DNA from 4 places in the Staphylococcus caprae genome. Region 1 is predicted to be linked to each of the others. Evidence: riboswitches for the same ligand, from Rfam matches in the RefSeq annotation. Region 1 holds a riboswitch; each other region holds the start of a gene.

Region 1 (3,217 bases):
GATGATTATTTATTAACATTGAAAAAAGATTATAAAGCATATTATGAATCTTTAAAAAAGGAAGGCGCAAACGTGATCCTTATTGATACAACCGAGAAAGATTTTGTGGAAAATGATAACGATTATAAAGAAATTTTAGAATTAATAAAACCCATGATTGGAGATAGCAAAGATGAATAATTTTGGCATTCCTCAAAATGCAGTGATTACGATTGCAGGTACTGTAGGTGTAGGTAAATCTACATTAACGCAAGCACTTGCTGACAAATTAAATTTTAAAACTTCTTTTGAAAATGTTGATCATAATCCTTACTTAGATAAGTTTTATCACGACTTCGAACGTTGGAGTTTTCACCTACAAATATACTTTTTAGCGGAACGTTTCAAGGAACAAAAACGTATGTTTGAATATGGTGGCGGGTTTGTGCAAGACCGCTCTATCTATGAAGATGTTGATATCTTTGCGAAAATGCACGAAGAACAAGGTACAATGAGTCAGGAAGATTACCATACATACGCAGAATTATTTAATGCTATGGTAATGACACCTTATTTTCCAAAACCAGATGTACTGATTTATTTAGAATGTGATTATGACGAGGTCATTGACCGTATTAAGCAACGTGGTCGTGACATGGAAATCAATACAGATCCAGAATATTGGAAGAAGTTATTTAAACGTTATGAAGATTGGATTAACAATTTCAATGCGTGTCCTGTCGTGCGCGTCAATATCAATGAGTATGATATTCATGAAGATTTCGATTCATTAGACCCAATTATTGAGAAAATTGCACACATCATACAGACACATCGAAATGTAGATACAAGATCGTAAAACGACTTGAAACATAGCTCACATCCTATGTTTGACAACCATATAAATTAAATATACGTTAATATTACAAGTTAATTATTTGCACTAGGGGTGTTTTTTAACTGAGATGGAGACAATCCAAACCCTTTGAACCTGAACTAGTTCGAACTAGCGTAGGAAAGTGTGGACATCAATCTTACCATTAAACTGTTTAAATATTTAATCACTAAGATGCACAACTTTTCTTACGGAAGGGTTGTGCATTTTTTTACCTAATTACAATTATTTTATTGGAGGATTATTATGTCAAAAACAGCAATCGTTACAGGAAGCAGTCGTGGTCTAGGCGCTAAAATCGCTCAAACATTAATTGAGAAAGGTTATAATGTCGTCGTCAATTACAAGCAGAGTAAAGAAAAAGCCGAAGCGTTAATTGAACATATAAGTGATGAAAAAGCCATCGCAATTCAAGCAGATGTGACGTGTCGTGATGAAGTTAACCAAATGATTGAAACAGCTACAGCACACTTTGGAAAGATCGATATTGTGATTAATAATGCGTTAGTTAACTTTAAATTTGATCCTAATCAACAAAAAAGTTTCAAAGATTTAACATGGGATGATTACCAACAACAACTGGACGGCACTTTAAAAGCTGCATTCAATGTCACTCAAAGTGTCATCCCGCAATTTATCAACCAGCAAGGTGGCAGAATTATAAATATCGGCACAAATTTATATCAAAACCCTGTAGTTCCTTATCATGAATATACTACTGCAAAGGCTGGCTTGATAGGATTCACACGTAACATTGCAGCAGAGTTAGGACAATATGGGATTACTGCAAATGTCGTTTCTGGAGGATTATTAAAAACAACAAACGCAAGTGCAGTCACGACACCTGAAGTGTTCGATTTAATTGCTCAAACTACACCTTTAAAAAAGGTAACTACACCACAAGATGTAGCAAATATGGTGGTCTATTTGGCATCAGATGAAGCTCGTGGCATCACTGGTCAAAATATTACAGTTGATGGCGGATTAACAATGAATTAATGTCTCAATTTTTCAAGTCATTCTTTATTAAAATAGAGAGACAAAGAGGTGTCATAATTGGAAGAATCACGTGAACTTAACATAGGTGTTTTACTTTATGGATGTGGACATCATCAAGCAGCATGGCAAATGGATGATTCGTTTATAGAACAAATCGGAGACATATCGTACTATCAGCATCTGGCTCAAATTGCTGAAAGAGGAAATTTTGATGTTGTATTTTTTGCAGATAATCAAGCTTTTAATGCAAGTGACGATACAACGTTGCCTGCGTTTTGGTTTGATCCTATCATTAATTTAACCGCAATTGCTCAAGTGACCTCTCATGTTGGTTTGGTACCCACAATCTCTAGCACCTTTTCAAATCCATTTACAGCAGCACGACAATTACTCAGTCTAGATCATATAACTCAAGGTCGAGTGGGATGGAACTTAGTCACATCTATGACCGATGCAGAAGCTCAAAATCACAGTCTTAAAAAGTTACCAGAAAGATCTGAACGTTATAAAAAAGCGGATGAATTTGCGTCAGTCATGAACCAATTATTTACATCATGGTCAACTTCATCTTTCGTTCCTAACAGACAGGACGATAAAATACTAGAATCTAGCGATATTCAACCTTTCAATCATAAAGGTGACAACTTTCAAGTGCGTGGGCCATTAACAACGCCACAAAGTCCTCAAGGAAAACCAGTATCTATGCAGGCCGGTGCCTCTAAAGAAGGTGTCGCACTAGCCGCAAAATATGCTGATGTTGTTTATTCTGTCTCTTGGAATATTGAACAAGCACGTGCTTACCGTGACAAATTGACTGATGCCATTACTAAAAGTGAAACCCCAAATAGAGCCATCAAAATTTTTCCTGGTTTAGTTACGTATGTGGCAGAGACACACGAGCAAGCAATGGCTAAAAAAGCAGAATTAGATCGTTACCTACCTATTGAAGATGCCTTAAAGCAATTGAGCTTTTTCGTTCAACAAGATTGTTCAAATTGGGAACTGGATCAACCTGTGCCAGACTTACCACCTGTTGAAGCGTTTAAAGGTCCCGTTGGCCGTTATGAAACCGTGCTCGCCATTATTGAAGACAAGCAACCTACTGTACGCGAATTACTAGGATATTTGAGTGCGGGAGGTGGCCATCTTACTCTAATAGGTACACCCGAAGAAATTGTAGATACCATGGAGAAATGGATAGATGAAGGTGTCGCTGATGGTTTTAATCTTATGCCACCTTCTTTACCTTATAGTTTAGAAGATTTTGTGGAATTGATTGTACCTGAATTACAAAAACGTGGACGATTCAGAAGTGCTTATCAAGATGAAACTTTCCGTATGCGT
Region 2 (3,217 bases), 160 kb from region 1:
TTTGTGTCAGATTATGTTTACGATTTAATGCGAAAGCATCATTCAGTAAGAAAGTTCAAAGAAAGTCCGCTTAGCGATGACGCAGTGAAGAAGATAGTGGAAGCTGGTCAATCAGCATCAACGTCAAGTTATCTTCAAACGTATTCAATCATTGGTATTGATGATCCTAAAATCAAAGAAGATTTAAAAGAAGTTTCTGGTCAACCGTATGTTGTAGATAATGGGTACTTATTTGTATTTGTTTTAGATTATTATCGTCATAGTCTTGTAAATGAAAACGCTGAATCAGATATGAGTATTTCTTTTTCATCAGCAGAAGGCTTGCTAGTCGGCTCTATAGATGTCGCACTTGTTTCTGAAAACATGGCTGTAGCTGCTGAAGATATGGGATATGGCATCGTTTATTTAGGTTCTCTACGTAATGATGTGGCGCGTGTACGTGAAATTTTAGACTTACCTGATTATACCTTCCCTCTATTTGGTATGGCAGTAGGTGAACCTGCTGAGGATGAGAATGGTGCGCCGAAACCAAGATTACCGTTTGAACACATTTTCCATAAAAATAGCTACGACGCAAGTAATGATAAACAACGTCGTGAATTAGAAGCGTATGATCAAATTGTAAGTGACTATTATAAGGAACGTACAAATGGGGAGCGTACTGAAACATGGTCCGAACAAATTGAGCAATTCTTAAGTAGTAAAACACGACCTGATATGTTAGACCAATTGCATAAAGCTGGATTCATCAAAAAATAATTCATAATTGGAAAAAAGCCTATAAATGAACTTTCAAACCCGAATTCATTTATAGGCTATAATTTTAGGATTTTTAACTTATTTTCTGTAGCTTATTCCTATTATTTGGTATATCTACTGAATAACAATTGGTTTGTAAAATATTTTTCTGCATCTATCGTATGCTTGATTTTACCTGTACTTTGTAACCATAATTGTAAGTCATTATAGAAGTCTGAACTCATAGACAAATCATTAGTAAAACATTTAGCTGTTGCTTCAATGGTGTCTTTATTTAATTTATTATTAATATCTGTTTGGGTGTAATCTGCATATATATTGATGGCATCTTCTAAATTATTGTTGATATATTGTATAGCTTTTTGAATGACCTTAATAAACTTTTTGAGTTTCTGGTTGTCTGTTTCTAACTTATCAGGTGTAGTAATAAAAATTAATTGACAAAAGTCTGGGACATTGTAATCTTTTAAAGCAAAATAATCTACATTCAATCCTGCATTTCTCGCTTCAAGTATTTCGAAATTCTCAAAAATGAGTGTAGCTGCATCTGCCTTGTCATTTAACAATGCATCAGTATGATAAAAGCTATTGTTTATAGGGACGATATCTCCTACATTATACATGCCTCCATCAGCTTCAATCATAGTTTTAGCAATTGCTATACCTCCTGATCCAGGAGCACCCGGATATTGAAGACGTTTGCCAATTAAGTCTTTAGGTGATTGAATACCTTTGTCTTTGTTGTACATCACACCGCCATTTGTATGTAGATATCGAGCGAAGCCAACTACATTTTCATTCATCGCTTTATATTCAACAAGATGGATAGGCTCAGTAATCGCGATATCCATTGAACCATTTTCAATTTCTTCTAAAGCATCAAAATGTTGTTCAGGTTCAATCATTTCAATTTCTAAGTTTTGCTCGCTAAACCAACCTTTTTCCATTCCTAAAATTAAAGGCAAATGATCAGGATTTAAGAACCATTCTAAACCGACTACTAATTTTTCCATAAAAAAATTCCTCCAACAAACAAATTTTCGTAAAAAAGTGAATTTGAAAGAAATAAAAAATATATTTCACTTTCCTACGCTGGTACTAACCAACAGGTTCAAGGGTTGAAAGGGTACCTTTCTCTCAGCATGCAACATGCACCCCTAGTGATTTGTTATACCTAACTTCTAACATAGCATAGTTATAAAAACGCGTATATAAATGATGAATTAATCGAAGAAGAGCGTAACAGTTTAAATAGAGTATTAATTTATAATGAAGTATTTGAATCGTTGATTTTCTGGACAAAGACAGTTGTATAGTAGTTGATAACTCAATCTTATTTCTAAAGTTAAATAAAAACGCCACAAACTCCTTAAATAAGAAGCTTGTGAGGCATATGATAGATAATGGAACCATATACTTATTCGTTTAAAATTCATTTTAATAAAAATTAACTAGATGATAATTCTCCGTAATGGTTAGATTCAAATGTGTCTTTATCCCAATTTTTAGTTAAGCGTGCAGTACCTGTTCCGGCTAAAATTGAATCATTCACATTTAATGCGGTACGTCCCATATCAATTAAAGGTTCGATAGAAATAAGTACACCTGCAAGTGCGACAGGTAAGTTTAATGTAGATAATACTAAAATTGATGCAAATGTTGCACCGCCACCTACACCTGCGACACCAAATGAACTAATAATCACTACAGCAATCAGTGTAATGATGAATTGGAAATCGATATGGACATGTGCGACAGGCGCGACCATGATTGCTAGCATAGCTGGGTAGATTCCAGCGCAACCGTTTTGTCCAATTGATAATCCAAATGTTGCAGAGAAGTTAGCAATACCTTCTGGAACACCTAAACGTTGCGTTTGAGTTTGAATATTTAAAGGTAGGGCTCCTGCGCTTGAACGAGAAGTGAATGCAAAGATCAATACTTCTAACGTTTTCTTAACATATCTAACTGGATTAATACCTAATACACTTAAAATGATTAAGTGAATCACATACATCGTTATTAATGCTGCATAAGAAGCGAGTAGGAATTTTCCTAAAGTCCAAATCGCTCCAAAGTCACTTGTGGCAAGTGTAGAAGCCATAATTGCTAAGATGCCATAAGGCGTTAAACGTAAAACGAAAGTGACGATAGCCATTACAATGTCATATACAGCTTCAATACCACGTTTTAATAAATTACCGTGTTCAGGCTGTTTGCGCGCTACACGTAAGTATGCGAAACCAACGAAAGTTGCGAAGATCACAACAGCGATAGTTGAAGTGGTACGTTGACCTGTAAAGTCTAAGAATGGATTGCTTGGTAATAATTCAAGAATTTGTTGTGGCAATGTATTAGCAGTTAAATCTTTAGCTTGCTTACTAATTTCTGAGCCACGTGAATGCTCAGCACTTCCTAAATCGATCGATGAAGCGTCTAGACCGAAAATCAATGCATA
Region 3 (3,217 bases), 440 kb from region 1:
ATGGTTGTAATGGATATGAACCTCATCATATACAGAATTAGTAATAAATTGTAACTCTGGGTTCTGATATACAAGATACATATGTTGTGCTGCGTGTTTAATCTTCTTCAATTCTTTATTGTCGTAAGTCATTAGACCTTTATATTTGATTAATTGTAGCATGGATTCTAATAATGAAGTTTTACCTGCACCATTTTTGCCGGTAATAGTTAACCATTCTCCGGCGCCAAATTTAAATTCATCAACGGAAAATAATGTTTTCTTACCACGAATGATTGCGCCATGTTCAAATTTAAATAACGCTTTATTAGACATAGGAGCAAGTGGCACAGGGCGAGGGGCATTATCCCAAGCTTTTGGGTGCCAAACGCCATATTCAGTTAATAAATGTTCATAGTGATTAAGAATATGGTCAGGGGTATCATCTGCAATAATTTGTCCTTCATAATTCATTAGAAGAACGCGATCCACATGTTGCCAGATATGTTTAACTTTATGTTCAACAATTAATACCGTTTGATTGTCCCATAACTCAATTAATTTCTTCCATAAATCTTCAGTCGCTTTGACATCTAACATAGCAGTGGGTTCGTCTAGAAATAATGTTTCAGCTTTTTGCAATATCGTTTCTACAATGGCTAATTTTTGCTTCATACCACCACTTAAATGATTAATATAAGTTTGATCGGTCACTTTTAAATCAACTGATTCAAGCGCGTGTTTAATTTCCTTGTCCATCTCACTGCGAGGGACTTGTCTGTTTTCAAGAACGAAAGCCAGTTCTTCATACACTTTTGGCATACAGAATTGTGTATCAGGATCTTGAAAAATAACACCACTTTGGCGGTCAATTTCTAATTCATCATATTTCATAGGAAGCTCAATCAAATTAGGAACAATGCCGCTAAGTACATTAAGCAACGTGCTTTTACCCGATCCAGATGGACCGAGTAAAAGCACTTTTTCTTTATCATTAATTTTAATATTTAAGTTATCAAATATTTTTCTATCCCCGTTTGGATATTTCAAACGTAAGTTTTTTACTTTTAACAATTAAAAAATCCCCTTATAGGTTGTCGTAGTCATTTTGAGAAGCTGGTCTAAAGAGTTTGGTTACTCCCGTCTTATCGAGTGCTTTAACAATCCAATAAGAAATTAATCCTGTAATCACAATACCACTAATTGCTCGGAACAGAATAAATAGGAATAAGTTCCATCCAGCAACTTCATTTAAATAACCGTAGAAGTAATCGACAGGGAAAGTTGCGATGGCAGTCACAAAACCTGCAAGCATTGCTACTGCTGCTGAGCGTGACTGATATTTAAAGATTGCAAATACGATTTCACACGCTAAACCTTGAAGTAAAGCGTAAATAATCGTTGGTATATCAAATTTACCCATAACGATTGTTTCCCCAGCGCCAGCTGCTAACTCTGCTAATATAGCTATCCCTGGTTTAGGAATAATGAGGTAACACACAACAGCTGCCATAAACCATACGCCGTATGTAAGCTGTTCTAGATGAATACCTGCAACTTGAACAATGTTGTAGAAGAACCACCATAAGTTATAAATGATAGCAAAGACTACAGAAATCAATACTGTTACAAGTATTTCTGATAGTTTTAAACCTTTTGACATTACTTTTCCTCCTAAAAAAACGCACAACCCTCCCTAGGAAAGTTGTGCGTCAGAAAATATATCTAAATGTTTCAAGTTCATTAGATTCTATAGTTAACAACACTTTCCTACGCTAGTATCTAGCTAGATCAGGTTCAAAGGGTTTGAGGATAAACCTCATCTCAGTATAAATACATACACCCCTAGTGCGTTCGTATATTTAATTTAACTTTAATGTATGATTTTTCTAAAGTATTGTCAAGATAGTTTTGTCATTTAAAATATAGTTTAAATATTTTTTAGAATAAAATGAATTGAATCAATAAAAGCGTATAGGTATAGAAATATCATTTAGCAAAATGAATTGCGTTCTTCCATACCCAACTTGCGTTGTTTGCAAAATATTCTTGAAAAAGAAATTCTCCATGTTGAGGCCCACGGGCAAGGAGGGCTATGATAGAAGGAACTTACTATAAGCGCATTCCGACTCAAGCCTGTACGTTTACATGAAAGAGGCTGAGATATGAAATGATATCCCAGCCTCGTAATGATATATTGTTATTAGTCTAACGTATCTTGAACATCTTTTTTGGTTTGTTCTGTATCATTAGATTTTTCTTCGTTTTGTTCTTTTAGCTTTTCTTCTGCTTCTTTTGCTTTTTCAGCTGATTTCTTTTCAAATTCTTCTTTTCCCATAATAATTTCCACCCCTTATATAGGAATTATTGTTTACACATTACATTTACCCCGTTATCCTATTAATAAACCTTTGTAGGTCTCTAGACGTATTTATGGTTAATTTAAAGACAATTAGAAAATCTTCATATATAATAACGTTTGAGGTGAACAGTATGTCTTTTCTTAAGAAACACACCGAGATCATATTTAGCTATATTATCGGTATCGTTTCACTTTTCACAGGTCTCATCATTCTCATAAATCTACCATTAATTAAGCAGTTTAATGGTGATAAAAAAGTTAATACACATGTACATAATGTATGGGAATTTCTTAATGCATTCTTCAGTGAAATTATTAAAGTGATGAGTAGGTTTATAGGTAGTTTCCCAATTATAAGTGCCATTATCATTATTTTATTTGGTATCTTAGTCATGTTATTAGGTCATACTTTATTTAGAACAATTAAATATGACTATGACATTTCTATTTTCTTTTTAGTTGTTGGTATTTTGTATTTCATCATTACATTATTATTAATGACTCAAGTATATGGTTTCTTCGCAATTGTATTTATCATACCGTTCATCGTACATATTGGTTACATTGTTTATAAAGACGAATTAAACAAACATAATCATAAAAATCATTTTATGTGGATTATTGTAACGTATGGTATCAGTTATTTAATTACGCAAATAGCTTTATATGGACGTATTGATTCTAACGAAATTGAATCCATCGATATTTTAAGTGTGAATGCCTTCTTCATTATTATGTGGTTGTTAGGACAAATGTCTATTTGGAATTTCTTATTCTTAAGACGTTCATTACCATTAACGAAAGAAGAACTCGGTGAGGAAGAACCAGAACTTTCTAGAACGAATAAAGGAAATGTATCTAATCAAACTAAAGTTC
Region 4 (3,217 bases), 1.1 Mb from region 1:
TACTCAAGCGACCTACTTTAATCGGCCAATATTAAAGAATAGGTCGCTTTTATAAATCCTTATTTTTAGCCACAACATACATACAATTATCTGACAGATTTCATTTATATTACAGATACATTTTGCAATCGAAACAAATTCAAAACTGTCATGACAGTTTTGAATAGAATTTTAATTCTATTTATAATTAATTTTTAGTGTAATTCGAGTGTAAAAAAGTAACGGTTTTTTTTATTTCACTGTAACCTACACCGTATTTTCAGATGTTAGAGTGGTATTTGTAAATTAGTTAAGAAAACAAATCACTTTTAGGAGGATTTTTAATAATGAAAAAAACATTAATTGCATCATCATTAGCAGTAGGATTAGGCGTAGTAGCAGGTAACGCTGGTCATGACGCTCATGCAAGCGAAGCTACTAACGTAGATAAAGCAGAATTAGCACAAAAAGCACAATCAAATGATCAATCATTAAACGAAAGCCCTATCCAAGAAGGTGCTTATAACGTAACATTCGATTATAACGGCTTCACTTACCACTTCGAATCAGACGGTAATAACTGGAGCTGGAACTATGCACAAACTGGTCAAGCAACTCCACAACAAGATGTAAGCGAACAAGCTTCAGCTTCAAATAACCAAACTTCAGCTGAACAAGTAAGTGCACAACAACAATCTAACCAAGCTCAACCTGAGCAAACAGCTGCTCCACAAACAGAGCAAACTCAACAACCACAAGCTAAAGCAACTACTTCTTACAGTGCACCATCTAACAACACTTCAAGTAGTAAAGCATCAAGTGGTTCATCAGTAAATGTAAATTCTCATTTACAACAAATTGCTCAACGTGAATCAGGTGGCGACATTCATGCAATCAACCCATCTTCAGGCGCAGCTGGTAAATATCAATTCTTACAATCAACTTGGGATTCAGTAGCTCCAAGTCAATATAAAGGTCAATCACCAGCTAACGCTCCAGAAAGCGTACAAGATGCTGCAGCAGTTAAATTATACAACACTGCAGGCGCTAACCAATGGGTAACTGCATAATTTAAGTTTATGAGTCCAATTAACCATCTTCTCTCAATGAGAAGGTGGTTTTTTCATGTTTTACAGCCCATTTGATTGATTTACAGGTATTCGTTTGATAATGTGATAGATGAAATACATCAATATAACTACTAGGGGAGCCGTTTGGCTGAGATGAAGTGATTCAGACCCTTATAACCTGATTTGGTTAGTACCAACGTAGGAAAGTAGTCATAATCAAATAAGCATCTTTTTGCCTTGATCATGCTACTTTTCATTGTTGGAAAGTAGTTTTTTTATTATCCAAGGAGGCATACGAATGACATTTTCAAAAGAATTAAGGGAAGCAGCACAACCAATTATTGAAGATATTTATAATGATGGTTTTATTCAAGATTTACTCGCAGGAACACTATCTAAACAGGCAGTCCGTCAATACTTAAGAGCAGATGCGTCTTATTTGAAGGAATTTAGTAATCTTTACGCTTTACTTGTACCTAAAGTGCCTACAATGGAGGATGTTAAATTTTTAGTAGAGCAAATAGAATTTATGCTAGAAGGTGAAGTTGAAGCACATGAAGTATTAGCAGACTATATCAATGAACCTTACAATGAAATTGTTAAAGAAAAGGTTTGGCCACCTAGTGGAGACCATTATATAAAACACATGTACTACAATGCTTACGCACATGAAAATGCAGCATATACAATAGCAGCGATGGCGCCTTGTCCATACGTATATGCAGTGGTAGCAAAACGTGCAATCAAAGATCCAGCCCTCAATAGAGACTCAATTACAGCAAAATGGTTCGATTTCTACAGTACTGAAATGGATCCACTTGTAGAAGTATTCGACCAATTAATGGATCGTTTAACAGAAGAATGCACAAAAGCACAAAAAGAAGAAATTAAAGAAAATTTCTTACAAAGTACCATTCATGAACGTAACTTCTTTAATATGGCTTATATTGATGAAAAATGGAATTTCGGAGGAGAAAAACATGAATAAACCTAAAATTGCATTAACCATCGCAGGAACAGATCCTACAGGTGGCGCGGGTGTTATGGCTGATTTAAAATCATTTCATTCATGTGGTGTGTACGGAATGGCAGCGATTACAAGTATCGTCGCTCAAAACACACTAGGCGTCCAACATATTCACAATCTCGAAACAAGCTGGGTGAAAGAACAATTAGAAAGCGTATTTGATGATGAGTTACCTCATGCAATTAAAACAGGAATGATTGCGACCAAGGAAACAATGGAACTTATTCAAACTTATTTGGAAAGATATTCTGACATTCCATATGTTATAGACCCTGTGATGTTAGCTAAAAGTGGAGATTCGTTGATGGATGATGACACAAAATCACATTTACAATCTACGCTTTTACCTTTAGCAGATGTGGTAACACCTAATATCCCTGAAGCTGAAGAAATCACTGGTTTAAAGATTGATAATGAAGAAAGCATACGTAAAGCTGGCGACATTTTTATTAATGAAATTGGTAGTAAAGGTGTCGTGATTAAAGGTGGACACTCTGCAGACTTAAATAATGCGAAAGACTTCTTATTTACTAAAGACGATGTGTATACGTTTGAAAATAAACGTTTCGATACGAAACACACGCACGGAACAGGGTGCACATTTTCAGCAGTAATAACAGCAGAACTTGCTAAAGGTCGCTCAATTTACGAAGCAGTGAAAAAAGCTAAAGCATTTATTTCCATGAGTATTGAGCACACACCAGAAATTGGTAAAGGAAGAGGTCCTGTTAATCACTTTGCATTTTTAAAGAAAGTAGGTTTGGATGATGAATAATTTAGAGCGTTTACGTTCCGAAAATCCACTTATCGTATGTTATACGAATGATGTGGTTAAAAACTTCACGGCGAACGGATTACTTAGTTTAGGCGCAAGTCCTGCGATGAGTGAAGCACCTGAAGAGGCAGAGGAATTCTATCAAGTTGCAAGTGCACTCGTAATTAATATTGGAACGCTTACTCATGAAAATGAAGAAGATATTATGAGTATTGGTAAAATTGCTAATGATCAAGGCACACCTATTGTCTTTGACCCAGTTGCAGTAGGTGCATCTACATATCGTAAGCAATTTTGTAAGCGATTCTTGGAACAAATAGATGTCACGGTGATTAAAGGTAACGCGTCTGAAATTTTAACACTGAT

Evidence for each region. Region 1 has a riboswitch for thiamine pyrophosphate ahead of JMUB898_RS11460 (3-oxoacyl-ACP reductase). Riboswitches for the same ligand answer to the same signal wherever they lie in the genome.
Region 2: linked by a shared signal. The riboswitch ahead of JMUB898_RS12250 (ABC transporter substrate-binding protein) and the one ahead of JMUB898_RS11460 (3-oxoacyl-ACP reductase) in region 1 are both predicted to bind thiamine pyrophosphate.
Region 3: linked by a shared signal. The riboswitch ahead of JMUB898_RS09295 (ECF transporter S component) and the one ahead of JMUB898_RS11460 (3-oxoacyl-ACP reductase) in region 1 are both predicted to bind thiamine pyrophosphate.
Region 4: linked by a shared signal. The riboswitch ahead of tenA (thiaminase II) and the one ahead of JMUB898_RS11460 (3-oxoacyl-ACP reductase) in region 1 are both predicted to bind thiamine pyrophosphate.

Annotation. Positions count from the first base shown of each region.
Region 1 covers NZ_AP018587.1:2,367,988-2,371,204, forward strand. The annotation lists gene JMUB898_RS11450 (deoxynucleoside kinase) at 1-180, shown strand, start outside; gene JMUB898_RS11455 (deoxynucleoside kinase) at 173-838, shown strand; TPP riboswitch at 915-1,014, shown strand; gene JMUB898_RS11460 (3-oxoacyl-ACP reductase) at 1,121-1,873, shown strand; gene JMUB898_RS11465 (LLM class flavin-dependent oxidoreductase) at 1,931-3,217, shown strand, end outside.
Region 2 covers NZ_AP018587.1:2,532,221-2,535,437, reverse strand. The annotation lists gene nfsA (oxygen-insensitive NADPH nitroreductase) at 4-759, shown strand; gene JMUB898_RS12250 (ABC transporter substrate-binding protein) at 861-1,772, opposite strand; TPP riboswitch at 1,827-1,928, opposite strand; gene JMUB898_RS12245 (L-cystine transporter) at 2,207-3,217, opposite strand, start outside.
Region 3 covers NZ_AP018587.1:1,932,142-1,935,358, reverse strand. The annotation lists gene JMUB898_RS09300 (ABC transporter ATP-binding protein) at 1-1,053, opposite strand, end outside; gene JMUB898_RS09295 (ECF transporter S component) at 1,067-1,642, opposite strand; TPP riboswitch at 1,730-1,836, opposite strand; gene graF (glycopeptide resistance-associated protein GraF) at 2,183-2,317, opposite strand; gene auxA (lipoteichoic acid stability factor AuxA) at 2,473-3,217, shown strand, end outside.
Region 4 covers NZ_AP018587.1:907,040-910,256, forward strand. The annotation lists gene JMUB898_RS04270 (transglycosylase family protein) at 327-1,049, shown strand; TPP riboswitch at 1,173-1,271, shown strand; gene tenA (thiaminase II) at 1,348-2,037, shown strand; gene thiD (bifunctional hydroxymethylpyrimidine kinase/phosphomethylpyrimidine kinase) at 2,030-2,851, shown strand; gene thiM (hydroxyethylthiazole kinase) at 2,844-3,217, shown strand, end outside.